Regions from separate parts of the Methylocystis rosea genome, predicted to be linked through region 1. Evidence: predicted binding sites of a transcription regulator. Region 1 holds the regulator's gene; each other region holds the start of a gene.
The links. Region 1 encodes LexA, which represses DNA repair genes until DNA is damaged. Its sites were predicted from a motif close to TGTTCNNNNTGTGTTCNG; they were not measured.
Positions count from the first base shown of each region.

Region 2: a site for LexA is predicted at 2,275-2,292, ahead of recA (recombinase RecA). Genes of this name have one in related genera too.
Region 3: a site for LexA is predicted at 1,810-1,827, ahead of EHO51_RS11025 (YifB family Mg chelatase-like AAA ATPase). Genes of this name have one in related genera too.
Region 4: a site for LexA is predicted at 2,143-2,160, ahead of ssb (single-stranded DNA-binding protein). Genes of this name have one in related genera too.

Region 1 is NZ_CP034086.1:1,558,308-1,562,518, forward strand. Features, by position in the region: gene gltX (glutamate--tRNA ligase) at 1-1,080, opposite strand, end outside; gene lexA (transcriptional repressor LexA) at 1,299-2,009, shown strand; gene EHO51_RS07585 (ComEC/Rec2 family competence protein) at 2,122-4,211, opposite strand, start outside.
Region 2 is NZ_CP034086.1:2,231,363-2,235,573, reverse strand. Features, by position in the region: gene alaS (alanine--tRNA ligase) at 1-772, opposite strand, end outside; gene recA (recombinase RecA) at 1,064-2,137, opposite strand; gene EHO51_RS10820 (hypothetical protein) at 2,535-3,020, opposite strand; gene EHO51_RS10815 (hypothetical protein) at 3,382-4,211, shown strand, end outside.
Region 3 is NZ_CP034086.1:2,272,834-2,277,044, forward strand. Features, by position in the region: gene EHO51_RS11020 (ATP-binding protein) at 1-192, opposite strand, end outside; gene EHO51_RS11025 (YifB family Mg chelatase-like AAA ATPase) at 202-1,740, opposite strand; gene EHO51_RS11030 (GCG_CRPN prefix-to-repeats domain-containing protein) at 1,950-2,210, shown strand; gene EHO51_RS11035 (hypothetical protein) at 2,275-2,865, opposite strand; gene EHO51_RS11040 (beta strand repeat-containing protein) at 2,869-4,211, opposite strand, start outside.
Region 4 is NZ_CP034086.1:733,916-738,126, forward strand. Features, by position in the region: gene lpxA (acyl-ACP--UDP-N-acetylglucosamine O-acyltransferase) at 1-377, shown strand, start outside; gene lpxB (lipid-A-disaccharide synthase) at 374-1,516, shown strand; gene ssb (single-stranded DNA-binding protein) at 1,530-2,033, opposite strand; gene dctA (C4-dicarboxylate transporter DctA) at 2,249-3,562, opposite strand; gene EHO51_RS03415 (hypothetical protein) at 3,734-4,211, shown strand, end outside.

The DNA.
Region 1 (4,211 bases):
ACGCGCCTTCAGGCCCGGCAAGGCGGCGCGCAACTGCGCGCGCGTCCCCTCGTCGAGCGCCTGCGCGACCGCGCCGCCGCCTTCGAGATAGGGAAGCGTCGCGATGAGCAAGTCCAACAGCTCGTCATCATCGCTATCGCGCAGATAATGGCCGTTCATATTTTCAAGCTTGGCGAAATCGAAACGCGCCGGCGAACGGTGCACCTGCGAAAGATCGAACGACTCGACCATCTCCGGCGTCGTGAAGAACTCCTTGTCGCCCTGCGACCACCCCAATCGAACGAGATAGTTGCGCAGCGCCGCCGGCAAATAGCCCATCGCGCGGTAGGCGTCGACGCCGAGCGCGCCATGGCGCTTCGAAAGCTTGGCGCCGTCCGGTCCGTGAATCAGCGGAATATGCGCGAAGGCCGGAATCGTCCAACCCATCGCCTGATAGATATGCGTCTGTCGCCCAGCATTGGTGAGATGATCGTCGCCGCGAATGATCTGCGTGACGCCCATGTCGTGATCGTCGACGACGACCGCGAGCATGTAGGTCGGCGCGCCGTCCGATCGCAGCAGAATGAAATCGTCAAGATCCTTGTTCTGGAAGACGACGCGTCCCTGCACGGCGTCGTCGACGATCGTCTCGCCGTCCTGGGGCGCCTTGATGCGCACGACATAGGGCGCGCCGGCGGGCGCCTCCGAGGGATCGCGATCGCGCCAGCGGCCGTCGTAGCGCCAAGGGCGCTTTTCCGCCTTGGCCTTCTCGCGCATCTCCTCGAGCTCCTGCGCCGTGGCGTAGCAGCGATAGGCGTGTCCCTGCGCCAGCAGCTCTTCGGCGACCTCGGCATGGCGCGTGGCGCGCGCGGACTGGTAGACGATGTCGCCGTCCCATTCGAGGCCGAGCCACTGCAGGCCATCGATGATGGCGCCGATCGCCGCTTGCGTGGAGCGCTCGCGGTCGGTGTCTTCGATACGCAGCATCATCCGGCCGCCGTGCTTCTTAGCGTAAAGCCAGTTGAACAGCGCCGTGCGCGCCCCGCCGATGTGCAGAAAGCCGGTGGGCGACGGAGCGAAGCGGGTGACGACCTGTGACATGAGCGCGGCGAATTCCTCGATTTGGGTCGGCCCGTCTAACACGGCGCACGCGAAGCGAACATAGATCGTCACGATGATGGTTTAACCAAAGCGTGAACATATGGCTTGCGGAACGCAGTAAGAACCGATATCGTTCTGTTCATGATTTGTTTAGGTTATCGAGCCAGAAGCTGCGGCTCAGCCAAAATCAACGATTCGGCTTGCGGGGCGGTGCGGCGATGCTGACCAAAAAACAAAACGATCTATTGCGCTTCATTCATGAACGTCTGAAGGAGTCGGGCGTGCCGCCGTCCTTCGACGAGATGAAGGACGCACTCGACCTGCGGTCAAAGTCGGGGATTCATCGGCTGATTCTCGCACTTGAGGAACGCGGATTCATCCGCCGCCTGCCCAATCGCGCCCGCGCGCTCGAAGTTCTGCGTCTACCTGAATCGGCCACGCCGCGCACCGCGGGCGGGCGCAACGGCAAGTTCTCGCCGTCCGTCATCGAGGGGAATCTCGGGCGCGTCCGGCCGCTCAGCGAACGTTTTGAGGACGAAAGCGAACGTCAGGTCGCCATTCCGGTCATGGGGCGCATCGCCGCCGGCACGCCGATCTCCGCCATCCAGAATCGTAGCCACACCATCAGCCTGCCGCCCGACCTGCTCTCGAGCGGCGAGCACTTCGCGCTCGAAGTGCGCGGCGATTCGATGATCGAAGCCGGAATTCTCGACGGCGATACGGTCGTGATCCGCAAGCAGGACAGCGCCGACACCGGCGACATCGTCGTGGCGCTGATCGACGATGAGGAAGCGACGCTGAAACGCCTGCGCAAGCGCGGCGCCTCGATCGCGTTGGAGGCCGCCAATCCCGCCTATGAGACGCGGATCTTCGGCCCCGATCGCGTGCGCATTCAGGGCAGGCTCGTGAGCCTTCTGCGGAAATATTAGTTTCTGGCAACGCCGTCATTGCGAGCGAAGCGAAGCAATCCAGCGCTTTGAGGCCTCCCCCTGGATTGCTTCGTCGCTACGCTCCTCGCAATGACGCGTGAATTGCTCCGCCCTACTCAAGCGGCTCCATTGCGCGCGCATCTTCCGCGCTGCGCTCTTCATCGCTCAGCGGCGCGGTAAATCCGGATGCGCGGCGATTGCGGGGCGCCGGCGACCAGGGCCGATCCTCGTCGATCGCGCGCGCCGTCGTCCATTCGACGCCCTCCGCCTTGAACCTCAAAGCCACTGCCCCTGTTTCGGACAGTCTGCGGCGATCGATCACGATTTCCGCCGCACAGCCTAACGGCGCGTAGAGCGGCGTCACGATGACGGCGGCGCGCGCGCAGTCTTCGAAGAAGCCGCCGCGCCCGGCGACGAGCGCGACAAAGCGGCCGTTGACGGCCTTCGCCACGCAACCCGTGTCGTCGCAGGCGACGCCGCTCCTCGCATCCGCGGACTGGCGCGCGTCGCCGTCCGCGCGCAACCATTGTTCCGCGGCGAAAGCGCTCGGTTTTTGCCCCAGGACGGCGAGCTGTCCGGACGGCAGGCGCAGCGCCGCCGATTCTCCGGTCGCCGGCACGGCCAGATCAAACGGCGCGCCGCTCCTCGCGCCCATCAGTCCGATCAAGGCGAGAGGAATGGCGAGCGCGCGCCACGCCCAAGTGCGCCATAGCACGAGCGACAGGACCGCAAGCGAAAGGAACAGGATCGCCCAGGGCGCAAAGGCTTTGACCGGCAGGCTCGCGCCGGGCGCGCTGGCGATCAGCCCGGCGAGATAGGTCACGAGGTCGATGCCGAGCTTGAGATAGCGCCAGATGAAGCCGTCGAGGCCCAGGGGGTAAAGCGCGGCGCCGACGAGCGCGCAGGGAACGGCGAAGAATTCGATGATCGCCAACGTCAGCGGATTGCCTATCAGCACATAGGGGCTGAGCTCATGAAAATCATTCGCCATGAAGGAAGCGGTCGCCGAGGTCGCACATAGCGTTGCGAAGATCGCCGCGCCCGGTCCGTGCAGCAGGCGCTCGGCGACGCTTTCACGGAGCGCGCCCCATCGCCCTTGCGGCGCGCGATCGTCGATGCGGCGCTTCGCGAGATATTCGCCGCGCCATTCGTACACCGCGATCAAGGCCGCCACCGCCGCGAAGGAGAGCTGAAAGCTTGCGCCGAGCAACGCCTCCGGCTCGAAAGCGATGATGAAGAGCGCGGCAAGCGCCAGATTGCGCATCGACAGCGACGGCCGATCGAAGAGAACCGCCGCAAGCATGATGAGAGTCATCACTAGCGCGCGCTCGGTGCCGACGCGCGAGCCCGTGCCGATGTCGTAGAGAATGGCGCCGAGCATGGCGAGCGCCGCCGCCCATTTCTTGATCGGATAATTCAGAGCGAGCGTTTGCGACGTCGCCAACAGGCGCCGAAAGCCGACGAAGAAGATGCCGGCGACGAGCGTCATCTGAACGCCGGAAATGGTGATGATGTGAAAAATTCCGGCCCGGCGGATGAGGCTCTTGGCGTCTTCCGACAGCAGGTCGCGCTTGCCCGTCACCATCGCGGCGGCGATCGCGCCGGCGTCGCCTTCGATGATTCGATAGACGCGCATCGCCAGGGCGTTGCGCATATGGTCGACGTGCGCGAAGAAACGCAGCGAAAATGGCGCCGGTTCGGGCGGTGACATCGTCTCGATTCGTCCAAGCGCGTTGCCGACCGCGCCGATGCGCGCAAAAAATGCGTCCCGCGCGAAATCATAGCCCCCGGGGAGCGCCGCCCGCGCCGGCGGCATCAGCCGCGCCTTGAAGGCGATGAAGTCGCCGGCCGAAAAATTCGGCTCGCCGCGCGTCGTCAGACGCACGCGGGAGGGAACGATGTCGTCTGGAAAGCCTTCGGCGCTCGCGACGCGCAGGATAAAGCGCGCGCCGGCCCGGCGTAGATCCACCTCCTCGACGAAGCCGGTCAGCTCACCGATGCCGACGCGTGGAACGATCGGCGCCGCGACGCGCGCCGTCCGCCAGGCGCCCGACGCAAAGCCAAGGGCGATGAAAGCGAGCGTCAGGAAAAGCGCATGGGCGCGGGCGTGCCGGCGCGTAAGCGCGGCCAAGATTGCAAAGGCGGCGAGCGCGCAAAGGCAAAGCGCCAGCGAAGGTTCACGCTCGGCCGAGAAATAGAGCA
Region 2 (4,211 bases), 670 kb from region 1:
CGACCGCGCCGGTCAGCGCGCGGAAGAGATCAATGTCGTAGTTGGAGGTCACGCCCTGCATCAGCGCGGCGATGCGCTCCAATCCCATGCCGGTGTCGATCGAGGGGCGCGGCAGCGGCGCGCGTTGTCCCGGCGCCACCTGCTCATATTGCATGAAGACGAGGTTCCAGAACTCCAGGAATCTGTCGCCGTCCTCGTCCGGACTGCCGGGCGGACCGCCTTTGAGCGCCTCGCCCTGGTCGTAGAAGATCTCCGAGCAGGGGCCGCAGGGGCCGGCATCGCCCATGCTCCAGAAATTGTCGGAACTGGCGATGCGGATGATGCGGCTGTCGTTGAAGCCGGCGATCTTTTTCCACAGATCATAGGCCTCGTCGTCGTCGTGATAGACGGTGACGAGCAGCCGATCGACGTTGAGCCCGAATTCGCGCGTGATGAGGTTCCAGGCAAGCTCGATCGCGCCTTCCTTGAAATAGTCGCCGAAGGAGAAATTGCCGAGCATCTCAAAGAAGGTGTGATGGCGCGCGGTGTAGCCGACATTGTCGAGGTCGTTATGCTTGCCGCCGGCGCGCACGCATTTTTGCGCCGAGGCGGCGCGCGCATAGGCGCGCTTTTCGACGCCGGTGAAGACGTTCTTGAATTGCACCATGCCGGCGTTGGTGAACATCAACGTCGGATCATTGTGCGGCACGAGCGACGATGAGGCGACTTTCTCGTGCCCCTTGTGCGCGAAATAGTCGAGGAAGGCGGTGCGGATCTGGTTGACGCCACTCATGCGGTCACGGCTCGCGAATGCGCTCCCGTCGCCGAAGCGGCTTCTGCGCCGATGCGGGAGACGCGTTAAAACAATAACCTGGAGCGGCTTTTCGTTTCAACGAAACAGGCGACGGCCCGAGGTTGCGGCGAAGGCTGCGGCAGGCGGCGCCGTCGCGCGCTTCGTCCTGCGCGATATGACAGTTTCGGGGGGAAACGGCAATGGCGCGGGGGCGCCAGGCCCCCTCGCCAGTTCCAAATCACCGGCGCGCGCAGCGCCGGAAGTGCGATTGCATACGACGCGTAGGGTGGCTTAGGCCTCTCCGGCCTCGTTGTCATCGGGCGCGTCGAGAATACGCTCGGCGATCAGCCCGGCGTTCTCGCGGATCGCCTGTTCGATGCGCTGCGCGGCCTCGGGATTTTGCTTCAAAAAGCTCTTGGCGTTCTCGCGGCCCTGGCCGAGCCTCTGGCTGTCGTAGGAGAACCAGGCGCCCGATTTCTCGACGACGCCGGCCTTGACGCCAAGATCGATCAATTCGCCGAATTTGGAGACGCCTTCGCCATACATGATGTCGAATTCGACCTGTTTGAACGGCGGCGCCACCTTGTTCTTGACCACTTTGACGCGGGTCTGGTTGCCGGTCGTCTCGTCGCGGTCCTTGATCGCGCCGATGCGGCGGATGTCGAGCCGCACCGAGGCGTAGAATTTCAGCGCATTGCCGCCGGTCGTCGTCTCGGGCGAACCGTACATTACGCCGATCTTCATGCGGATCTGATTGATGAAGATGACGAGCGTGTTGGAGCGGGCGATCGAGGCGGTGAGCTTGCGCAGCGCCTGGCTCATCAGCCGCGCCTGCAGGCCGGGCTGCACGTCGCCCATCTCGCCTTCGATTTCGGCGCGGGGCGTCAGCGCCGCGACCGAATCGACGACGAGCACGTCGACGGCGCCCGAGCGCACCAGCGTGTCGGTGATCTCAAGCGCCTGCTCGCCGGTGTCGGGCTGCGAAATCAGGAGATCTTCGAGATTGACGCCGAGCTTGCGGGCGTAGATCGGGTCGAGGGCATGTTCCGCGTCGACAAAGGCGCAGACGCCGCCCAATTTCTGCGCCTCGGCGATGACATGCAGGGTGAGGGTGGTCTTGCCCGAGGATTCCGGCCCGTAAATCTCAACGACGCGGCCGCGGGGCAGGCCGCCGACGCCCAGCGCGATGTCGAGCCCCAGCGAGCCGGTCGAAATCGTCTCGATCTCGACGGCCTTCTGGTTCTTGCCGAGCCGCATGATCGAGCCTTTGCCGAAGGCGCGCTCGATCTGCGACAGCGCGGCGTCGAGCGCCTTGGTCTTGTCCACGGACGTCCCTTCCACGAGGCGGAGATTGGCTTGGCTCACGGCTGAAATTCCTTCTGACACGGTTAGCTAGGCGCGGCAATGCGGCTGCGAGGGGCGGGGCCAAACGCGCCAAGGCGAGAAGGGGGACAGCGCGCTTGACCCTGACCTCCAGTGTGCATGATTTGTTCTTTTTGCCAAGTTCTTTTTTTGTTCGAATTGGAGCGGACATAATTGTTAGTCCTCGGCGGACATCGCTATTTGTCCATCCAAAACCGTGTCTGATTTAAAAACAGGCCACTTAGATTGCGGAACATTGGCGAACCTATTGGCGAAACTCGCGCGTGGCCGCAGAACTTATCAAAACACGTCAAAACAATGAATTATGCAATTTGGATTCGCGAAAGCCTCCCGCCCAGCGAGGCGATTGGCGAACATATTGGCGAAAGTCTCGCCTGCCTTATGCGTCGTCCAAGGGCCCGTTTAACTCGGCTTCACAGATTCGATCATACTTGCTGTCGAGTAAGAGCACGATCATTGATGCAGCGGCTCTTAGAGACTTAAAGTCGCGATCTTCCGCTGGAGGATTTCCAATTTCGATATTCATTCCGCTTTCCCGCGATGTGTTGACGCTCACTGATGGCAGCTTCTGACCTAAAACATCAACCAGGGCAGTCTTTATGTTTTCAACATCAAGCTTCATCCGGCAACCATCCATCGGATACGACCGTGGAATGCGCGCGAACCGACATATTTGCTCGTACAGCGAAAGCGGCATGTCATTTTTATTAAAATAGTTCTGCAATGACCTGTATGGAATATTAAGATCACGCGCTACGTCTGTCAGCTTTACACGTCTTTGCTTCAGAGCGGCCCGCAAATGCTCAACGGTGCGCGTCCCTCCACTCTCAGCCTTGACATAGGCATCGTCAGGTGTATTTTTCATCAATTATGGGCCAAATTTCGCACAACATTCGCCTCACGGTCGCGCCGTCAGAAGATTTGTATCTGATGGTGCGCGCGGGTTTCGTGGCGCAGGGCACAACGCTTAACGCGTGGTGTATCGCTAACGCCCTTAATCGGCAAACCGTTGAACGCTCTCTGCGAGGATATCGGAACGGGATGCGGTCCCACTTGCTTCGAGAGCGTGTTGTTGCCGCCGCGCTTCAAAAGGCGAATGGCGCGCCATGAATGCATTCGTATCGACAGTCGCAATAGCGGAGGCAACAGGTAAAACGAAGCGAGCGATTGAGATTGCAATTTCCCGGATCGTTGCTGGGCAAGCAAGCACTTGGCGCGGAGCCAAGTTGGACATTCGTCAAGTGCACGGTCGCGGCGGGAAGGCTGGCGTTCAATATCAAGTTCGCGTCGACTCCCTTCCAATCGACGTTCAAGACCGCCTGAAGGTCCATTTGAACGGCCCTTCAACGCCCGTTATGCCGCGAACCTTTGCAACCCACTCCGCTGCGGTGCTGGACTGGTTCTCCCGTTTTGTCGAAGAGGTCGAAGCGACGAAGCCGGGCTCCGTCGCCCACGCGAACATCCTTCGCGCATGGAGCGGAAGGCCGCTGCCTGACATCAAGGGCTCGGGCACATTTCGGCGCTACAGCACGCGCTCGCTCAATCGCTTCCTCGCGGACTATCAATGCAACGGCGTCAGAGCATTGTGTCGCGCCAAGCGCAGCGATCACCGGACGAAACGCACGATCGTCACAGTGAAATTCGACGCCTGGGTGCGCGAAGTCGGGTTGGGGAATGAACTGGAGCCCATTGCGGAAGCGCTGAAAACTCGCATTCGCGGCTGGCACAAGGCGTCGGAAGGCATTTCCGCGATCCGTCTGGACGCCGAACGTCACCTTGAGAAGCTCGTCAGGGAGCGCGGCTTCGAGCCGCCGAACGGTGCCTGTGCCATCCCGCTTCACATCGTCAAGGCGGAGAGCAAATACCGCGCCGTCGCCAAATTCAAGAAAGACCGGAAAGCATGGCAGGACAGCGCGCCCGCCATCCGTCGCACGATCGACGGACTGGCGCCGATGGATATCATTGTCGGCGACGTGCATCCGCTCGATTTTCTGTTGCCCGAGGTGGAGGGTTTTCAGCGCTACGCAAAGGCGATCTGTTGGCTCGACGTTGCGAC
Region 3 (4,211 bases), 710 kb from region 1:
GAGACTGGCGGCTTCCGCCCTGTCGCGCGCGGCGGCGGCGGCGCGCAGCTCCCAAATTTCATCGCGCAGCGATTCGAGCTCGGCCTCGACATTTTCGCGGCCACGCCCGCGCAGAGCAATGTAAATGGACGCCGCCAGCAACAGAATGACGAGCTGCGCCACGACCAAAATCACAATATGGTTTAAGGACATGCGCCCATATCAGGCCGCAAGGCGCCCGAACGCAAGTCCCGCGCGATAGGAAAGCGCTTCCGCGAGATGCGGTCGGCCGACGGATTCAGCGCCGTCGAGATCGGCGATGGTGCGCGCGAGCTTCAAGACCCTGTGAAACCCGCGCGCCGTGAGGCCGAAGCGCTCCGACGCGTCCCGAATCAGCGCTGTGCCCGCAGCGTCGAGACGCGCCGCGCGCTCGATCACCGCCGCCGGCGCGGCGGCGTTGGCGGCGACCCTTGGCAACGAGAGCGCATCGTAGCGGGCGCGCTGAATCTCGCGCGCGCGCGCGACGCGCGCCGCGACCTGGCGCGAACCCTCGCACGGCGGCGGCAACACGAGATCGGCGGCGGTCACCGCCGGCACTTCGATCTGCACATCGAAACGGTCGAGCAGCGGTCCCGAAAGCCGCGCCTGATATTGCGCGACGCAGCGTTCATTGGGCTGGCGCTTGCAGGCGTAGCCCGGATCCATCGCATGACCGCAACGGCAGGGATTCATCGCCGCCACAAGCTGAAAGCGCGCTGGGTAGACGGCGCGATGATTGGCGCGCGACACCGCCACCTCGCCGGTCTCGAGCGGCTGACGCAGGCTGTCCAGCACTTGCGGTTGAAACTCGGGCAATTCGTCGAGAAAAAGGACCCCGTTATGCGCAAGCGAAATCTCGCCAGGCTTTGCATGGGAGCCGCCGCCGACCAGCGCCGGCATCGAGGCGGAATGGTGGGGCGCGCGAAATGGCCGCCGGTCGGTCAGTTCGCCTCCCGCAATCTGTCCCGCCACCGAATGAACCATCGAGACTTCGAGCAATTCCCGCGGGGTCAACGGCGGCAGGATCGACGGCAGCCGCGCGGCGAGCATCGATTTTCCCGCGCCCGGAGGGCCGCTCATCAGAAGGTTGTGGCCGCCGGCGGCGGCGATTTCGAGCGCGCGCTTGGCGGTCTCCTGTCCCTTGATGTCGGAAAGGTCGGGCTGATCGGCGGCGAGCCTGCGCACCGCCGGCTCAGGCCGGGCTAGAACCTGCGCGCCCTTGATGTGATTGACGAGTTGGATGAGCGAGCGCGGCGCGATCACCTCCATATCGCTCGACGCCCAGGCCGCTTCCGGCCCGCATTCGCTCGGACAGATCAGTCCCAAGCCCCGGGCGTTGGCGGCCACCGCCGCCGGCAGGACTCCCGCCGTCGGCGTCAGCGTTCCGTCGAGCGCAAGTTCGCCAAGCACGACGAATCCTTCCAGCGCGTCGGAGGGAATGGCTCCAATGGCGGCCATCACGCCAAGCGCGATCGGCACGTCATAGTGGCTTCCCTCTTTGGGCATGTCGGCGGGAGCGAGATTGACGGTGATTCTTTTCGCCGGCAGCGCCAGACCGGAAGCGATCAGCGCCGCGCGCACTCGCTCGCGCGACTCGGCGACGGCCTTATCGGCGAGGCCGACGACGTTGAAGACGACCGCGCCGCTCGAAATCTGCACTTGGACGTCGACGGGACGGGCCTCGACGCCTTCGAACGCGACCGTCGCCACCCTCACCGCCATCGCGCGCTCCCGAGAAATTCTTTTGCGCAAATTATCGTCGACAGCTTAACTGCCGCGCGATTTCAGCGCAAGAACATTATATGAACATAGCCGCGCCAGCACTAACCTAGATCGCAGATTGCAATTGCCAAGTTTCGGTTCACGCGCTGATATTCTGAGGGCGCGGCGCGCCAGCCGCGCGTTAATCTGGTCTAAGGAGGAGATTGGAGATGAAATTGAGGACGGGTCTCGCGCTGGTTTTCGCGGCCGCTGTGGCTGCCCCTGCCCAGGCCGCCATGCCGCTCGCGCCAAGTGAGACGGCGAGCGCGCCGATCGTGCAAGTTTATGGCGGTTGCGGGCCTTACGGCCATCGCGGTCCCTATGGCGGCTGCCGCTGGGGCGGACAGTGGGGCGGATACGGCGTCGGTCGCGCCTGCCCGCCAGGCTTCCATCTCGGCCCCTACGGCCGCCGCTGCTGGCCAAATTATTAAGTTCAGTGACAAGCCGGGACGGCGAACCGTCCCGGCGCCTCGGCGAGGCCGCTCCCTAATGCCCTCAGGGCTTTTGCCCGGAGGGGCGAAGTCCTGTCCCGCCTCTTGGCTGTTCCGCGGCGCTCGGGGCTGGCGCGTCGCTCGGCGCCACCGGCGCTGAAGATCCCAGCGAAACCGAGAGGCCGAACAGCTTCCACTGACCTTGGACCGGCGCATAGAGCAGTTCGAAACGGATCTGCGTCGGCACGGAGGGGAAAAACCCTGACATGTGCATCATGCCGGTCGACTCGATTTGCGGCAGCATGCTGAGCTGCGGCTCCAAGACGGCGACGCCGGAGAGGTCGAGATTTTGGTTGCGCTGATAGGCGAAGATTTCCGCGAGCCGGGCGGCCGTGTTCGTCTGGAAGCCGGGGGCTCCGAGGTCGCGCAGCACCGTATAATTGCCGGTTTTGTTGGCCTGATCGAGCGCGAGCAGAGTCGAGCGGACCAGAATCAGCACCCCGTTCTTGTCGATCTCGGCGGGCCTGGGCGCTTGCGCCGGCCTTGAGGTCCCAGGCTTAGGCGCCGGCTTAGGCGACTGCGCCGAAGCCATCGTCGGAAAAAAACTCGCGGCCACTAGGGCCGCGAGCAGTATTGTCTTGACCTTCACGATCATGGATCACCAAGCCAGGGTCACGCCCGCACGGCCGGCGACGCCGCCGTATTTGAGGCCCGCGCCGATGCCGGCATTGACCACCGCCCATTCGTTCAAGCGCAATTGCGCCTGAGCGGCAAGGCCGTATTGACCACGGAAGGTGCCGAAGTTGCCGGTGACCGAGAAGAACTTGTTGTCCGGCAGGTAGCTGGCGCCGCCGAGCGCGACGGCGACGGCCGTGCCCTCGTAACCGCGTTGCACCCCTCTGCCGAGGTCATACACGCTCTGCGACAGGCCAAGGACGCCGGCCTGCAGACCTTGGATGTCCTGCGGACCGAAGGCCGAAGTCGCGAGATGACCCTGGGCGTCCGTGGTGGTGAACTTGGTCACGCCAACCTGCGAGGCCAGGCTCGCGGCAGAGGTGATGCCAGGCGCCTGGTAGGTGTTGGCCGCCGTGCCGAGCATGATCTGGCCCGGAGCGTTGGCGACTGCGCCCGCGCCGAGAGCGGTCGAGCCCGCAAATGCAGCCGAGGAGCCGGCGCCGACCGCCGTCGAGCCGAAGCCCGAAGCGTTGGAGCCGACGCCCATGGCCGTGGAAGCCACGCCGCTGGCGTTCGAGAACGCGCCAGTCGCGGTGGAGCCGAACCCACTGGCGTTCGAGCCCGTGCCGGAGGCCGTGGCGGCAACGCCGCTCGCGTTCGAGAACGCGCCGGTCGCCGAGGAACCAAAGCCGGTCGACTTAGAGCCGAAGCCATAGGCGTTCGAGAGAGGGCCCGTCGCGGTCGAGAAATCGCCCACGGCCGTGCCGCCGTTCGACGCGGTCGAGTTCAAACCAATCGCGACCGAGTCAGTGGCTTTCGCGTTCGTGCCGATCGCGATCGCGTTAGCTCCCTTCGCGCCCGCCTGGGCGTTGTTTCCGATGGCGACGGCGTTCGTGCCGATCGCCTTCGAACCCACGCCGGCGGCAAACGAATTCTTGCCAATCGCGGCGTTATTCGTGCCGACGGCGGTGCCCTTGTCGCCGATGACAAAGTTGCCAGAGCCGAAGGCCTGGGCGGTGTCGGCAGCCACGAAGTTGGTGTTGCCGACCGCGGTGGACTTATCGCCGATGACGGCGTTGAACGTTCCGACCGAGTTGGAGCCGTCGCCGATCACGCCGTTGACGGTGCCGACCGCATTCGAGCCTTTGCCGATGACGCCGTTAATCGTGCCGACCGCATTCGAGCCGTCGCCGATCACGCCGTTCAGCGTGCCAACCGCGTGCGACCCGTCGCCAATCACGCCGTTGAAGGCGCCGAAGGCCGCGGAGTTGTCGCCCGCCACGCCGTTGACCGTGCCGAACGCGCTGGAGTTGTCGCCGATGACCG
Region 4 (4,211 bases), 820 kb from region 1:
TCGGGGACCATGCGATGATCGGCGGCGCGACGGCGGTCCATCAGAATGTGCGCATCGGCGCGCATGCTTTCGTCGGCGGCCTCTCCGGCGTTGAAGGCGACGTCATCCCCTTTACGCTCGCGTCGGGCAACCGCGCCCATCTTTTCGGCCTCAACCGCGTCGGCCTGCAGCGGCGCGGTTTTGCGCCGGAGCGCATCGAGCGGCTACGCCGGGCGTATGGCCTGCTCTTCGCACGAGAGGCGCGCGCGCTGAGCGAACGCATCGACCGTCTGTCGCGAGATTTCGCGGATGACGCAGACGTTGCGGCGATCGTTGAATTTTTGCGGGCGCCTTCGACGCGGCCGCTTTGCGCGCCTCGCGCGCGCGCTGAACCATGAGCGCGCCGCGCATCTTCCTTGTCGCTGGCGAAGCCTCTGGCGATCAACTCGGCGCAGCGCTGATGCGGGCTTTGCGCGCCGCGCGTCCGGAGGCCGTTTTCGCCGGCGTCGGAGGCGAGGCGATGGCGCGCGAGGGCCTCGTTTCGCTGTTTCCGCTCGAAGACATCGCGGTGATGGGCCTCATTCCGGTCTTAGCGCGGCTGCCGCGCCTTGTCCGGCGCATCGCCCAGACGGCGCGAGCGGTCGTCGATCAGGCGCCGGACTGTCTCGTCATCATCGACGCGCCGGATTTTACCCATCGCGTCGCGCGTCGCGTGCGGGCCGCCCGACCTGACCTGCCGATCATCGATTACGTCAGCCCGACCGTATGGGCGTGGCGGCCCGGCCGCGCGCGCGCCATGCGCGACTATGTCGATTGCCTGCTGGCGCTGCTGCCCTTCGAGCCGCAGGCGCATGTTCGCCTTGGCGGGCCGCGATGCGTCTATGTCGGCCATCCGCTCGTCGAGCGGCTCGACGAGCTGACGCGGCCTTCTCACGATCGCGGCGCGGCGCGGTCGCTGCTCGTTCTGCCCGGGTCGCGTCTGGCGGAAGTGCGGCGCATGACGCCGATTTACGGCGAGGCCCTCGAACTTCTTTTGCGCGAACGCGCCGACTTCGAGGTCGTCATTCCTGTCGCGCCGAATGTTGAGAAGACCTTGCGACGTGAACTGCGGGGATGGCCGCTGACGCCGCGTCTGATTGGCCAGGCGGAGAAATTCGCCGCGTTCCGAAATGCACGCGCCGCGCTTGTGACGTCCGGCGTCGCGACGCTGGAGCTTGCGCTCGCCGGAGTTCCGATGGCTGTCGCCTATAAGGTCTCGCGCGTCGAATCGTTGCTGCGCTTTCTCGTCAAAGTCGAATCGATCGTGCTGCCCAATCTCGTCATCGGCGAGAATATTGTGCCGGAATTCCTGCAGGAGGCGGCGACGCCGCGCGCGCTCGCCGAGGCGCTGAGGCCGCTCTTGCGCGAGAGCGCCGCGCGCGAAGCGCAGCTCGCGGCCTTCAAGCGCGTCCGCACGCGCCTGCTCGAGACAGGTCGAACGCCGAGCGCTCGGGCGGCCGACATCATCCTCCAATATGCGTCGCACGGTCGCTCTTAGAGCGCGTCTGGGATCAGAAGGGAATGTCGTCGTCGAGTTGGTCGGAGAGCTTGCCGGCCGGGGCGGGACGCCGCTCGGCGGGACCGCGCTCCATCGGCGAGGAGCGGCCAAAGGATCCGCCGCTCTGGCTGTAGCCGCTGTCGTAGTCGCCCTCGCTGCGTCCGCCCTTGCTGTCGAGCAGAGTCAGCTCGCCGCGAAAACGCTGCAGCACGACATCGGTCGCCTTGCGCTGATTGCCGTCCTTGTCAGTATATTCGCGGGTCTGCAACTGGCCTTCGAGATAGATCTTGGAGCCCTTGCGGCAGTATTGCTCGGCGATCTTCCCGAGATTTTCGTTGAAGATCGACACATTGTGCCACTCGGTGCGATCTTTGCGCTCGCCGGTGTTCTTATCGCGCCAGGACTCGGTGGTCGCCACCGAGAAGGAGACGACGCGATCGCCGGACGGCAGCGTCCGCACCTCCGGATCGCGGCCGAGATTGCCGATCAGGATCACCTTGTTGACGCTGCCCGCCATGTCGCTCTCCGCTTGCTTGACGCGTGGCACTCTAGTGCAAAGGCCGGTCCCGGGGGGCGCCGGCTCGGCTTGTCCACAGCTGATGTTGTCGCGCCTCTCGACCCCAGAACGTTCGATTTTTGTTCTAGCAGCGCTCGTAACATCGTGCAAGCACAGCGGAATTTTGTTCTCTTTTTCCGAAGCTTAGCGGTTGCGGGCGGCGGCGGCCCTTGGCCTCACTCCGTCGTGACGCCGATCGCGACATCGGAAGGATCAATCTTGCGTGCGAGCCCTGCGGTCAGCCGTGCGCGGTCCAGCTCGCCCTCCCAGGCGGCGACCACGATGGCGGCGACGCCATTGCCGATGAAATTGGTCAAGGCTCGGCACTCGCTCATGAATTTATCGACGCCGAGCACGAGCGACATGCCTGGGGCCAGCTGCGGATCGACCGCCGTCAAGGTCGCCGCCAAGGTGATGAACCCCGCGCCTGAAACGCCGCTCGCGCCTTTTGACGTTAGCATGGCGACGATGAGGATGGTCGCCTGATGCGACAGATCCAGTTCGACGCCCATCGCGCGCGCGATGAACAGCGTCGTCAGCGTCATATAGATGTTGGTGCCGTCGAGATTGAAGGAATAGCCGGTCGGCACGACGAGTCCGACCACCGACTTAGAGCAGCCGAGCCATTGCAGCTTCTCCATCAGAGCGGGCAGGGCGCTTTCCGACGAGGATGTGCCGAGCACGATGAGCAGCTCGTCGCGCAGATAGGCGATAAGGCTGAAGATGTTGAAACCGGCCGCGCGCGCGATGGCACCCAGCACGAAGACGACGAAGAGCCCGGCCGTGAGATAGAACAGACCGACGAGTCCGGCGAGCGACAGAAGCGCGGCTGAGCCATATTTCGCCACCGTATAGGCCATGGCGCCGAAGGCGCCGATCGGCGCCGCCTTCATGATGATGGCGATGACGCCGAACATGGCGTGGCCGACGTCGTCGATGATCACCCGCAGCGCGCGGCCGCGCTCGCCGAGCGCTAAGAGCGCGAAGCCGAAGAGCAGCGAGAACAACAGGACCTGTAGAATATCGCCCTTGGCGAAGGCGCCGATCGCGCTGTCGGGAATGATGTCGAGAAGAAAATCGACGCCGCCGCGCTTTTCCGCGAGCGCCGTATATTTGGCGATGGCGGAAGGGTCGGGTTTTCCGGCGAAGCCGGAGCCGACCTGCGCAAGATTTCCGATCAGCAGGCCGAGCGCGAGGGCGAATGTGGAGACGATCTCGAAATAGAGGAGCGCCTTGAGCCCGACGCGGCCGACTTTGCGCGCGTCCTCGATATGGGCGACGCCGGAGACGACCGTGCAGAAAATGATCGGCGCGATCGCCATTTTGATGAGCTTGACGAAGCCGTCGCCGAGCGCCTTCACCCAGTCCTGCGCGGCGGCGTGCGGCGCCAGCCAGCCGAACAGCGCGCCAAGCGCAATGGCCGCGAGCACCTGGACATAGAGGTGCCGGTAAAAAGGCTTTGCCCTGGATTCGAGATGGCTTTCGGTCATGGGGGATTAGTAGTGGAGACAGACGCCCTGATATGGCTGAGTTAACGCTTTTTTTGGCAAGGTAGCGAGAGGGCATATTATCTGTTCTCTTGACATCAATTTGCCTCAATCTAAAATATGCGAGCATTTCCAGTATTGGTTTGAGTGGAACTTTGACTGGAGTGGTAGGTCATGGCAGCGACGTTTTTGCGCCGGATCGGCGAATCAATTTGGCATGTCGTTACTCAGCGTCTCCTCCAAACGAGGGACCCAGAGAGCCACGATGCGGTTGCGGTAATCGACGGAGCCAACGCTCAAAAGAATGTTCCCCCCAAAGAAACTAGGCTCAGACGAGTAACACGAGTAGCGCACGATCAGTTGATTGGGTTGCCGAAGAACGCGTGGGCTCTTGCGTGGCTGTTACTGCATCGACTTTTCGAAAATTTTAAAGTGCTGATTCATGGTGGCGGTAGCCGGCTACTGGCTGCAGCGCAGATGACGATCATCTTACTCGTGTTGCTGCTCGGGGGCGCATGCCTGTACGTTTTCACTGTTGGCAAGTGGGACGATGCGAAGAAAGACGTTGCTGGCCTGACATGCACTATGCTTGGCGTTTTCTGCCCGCCTACGGTACTTGGTCAATGGAGTTATTGGGCAAGGGGAAGCGACG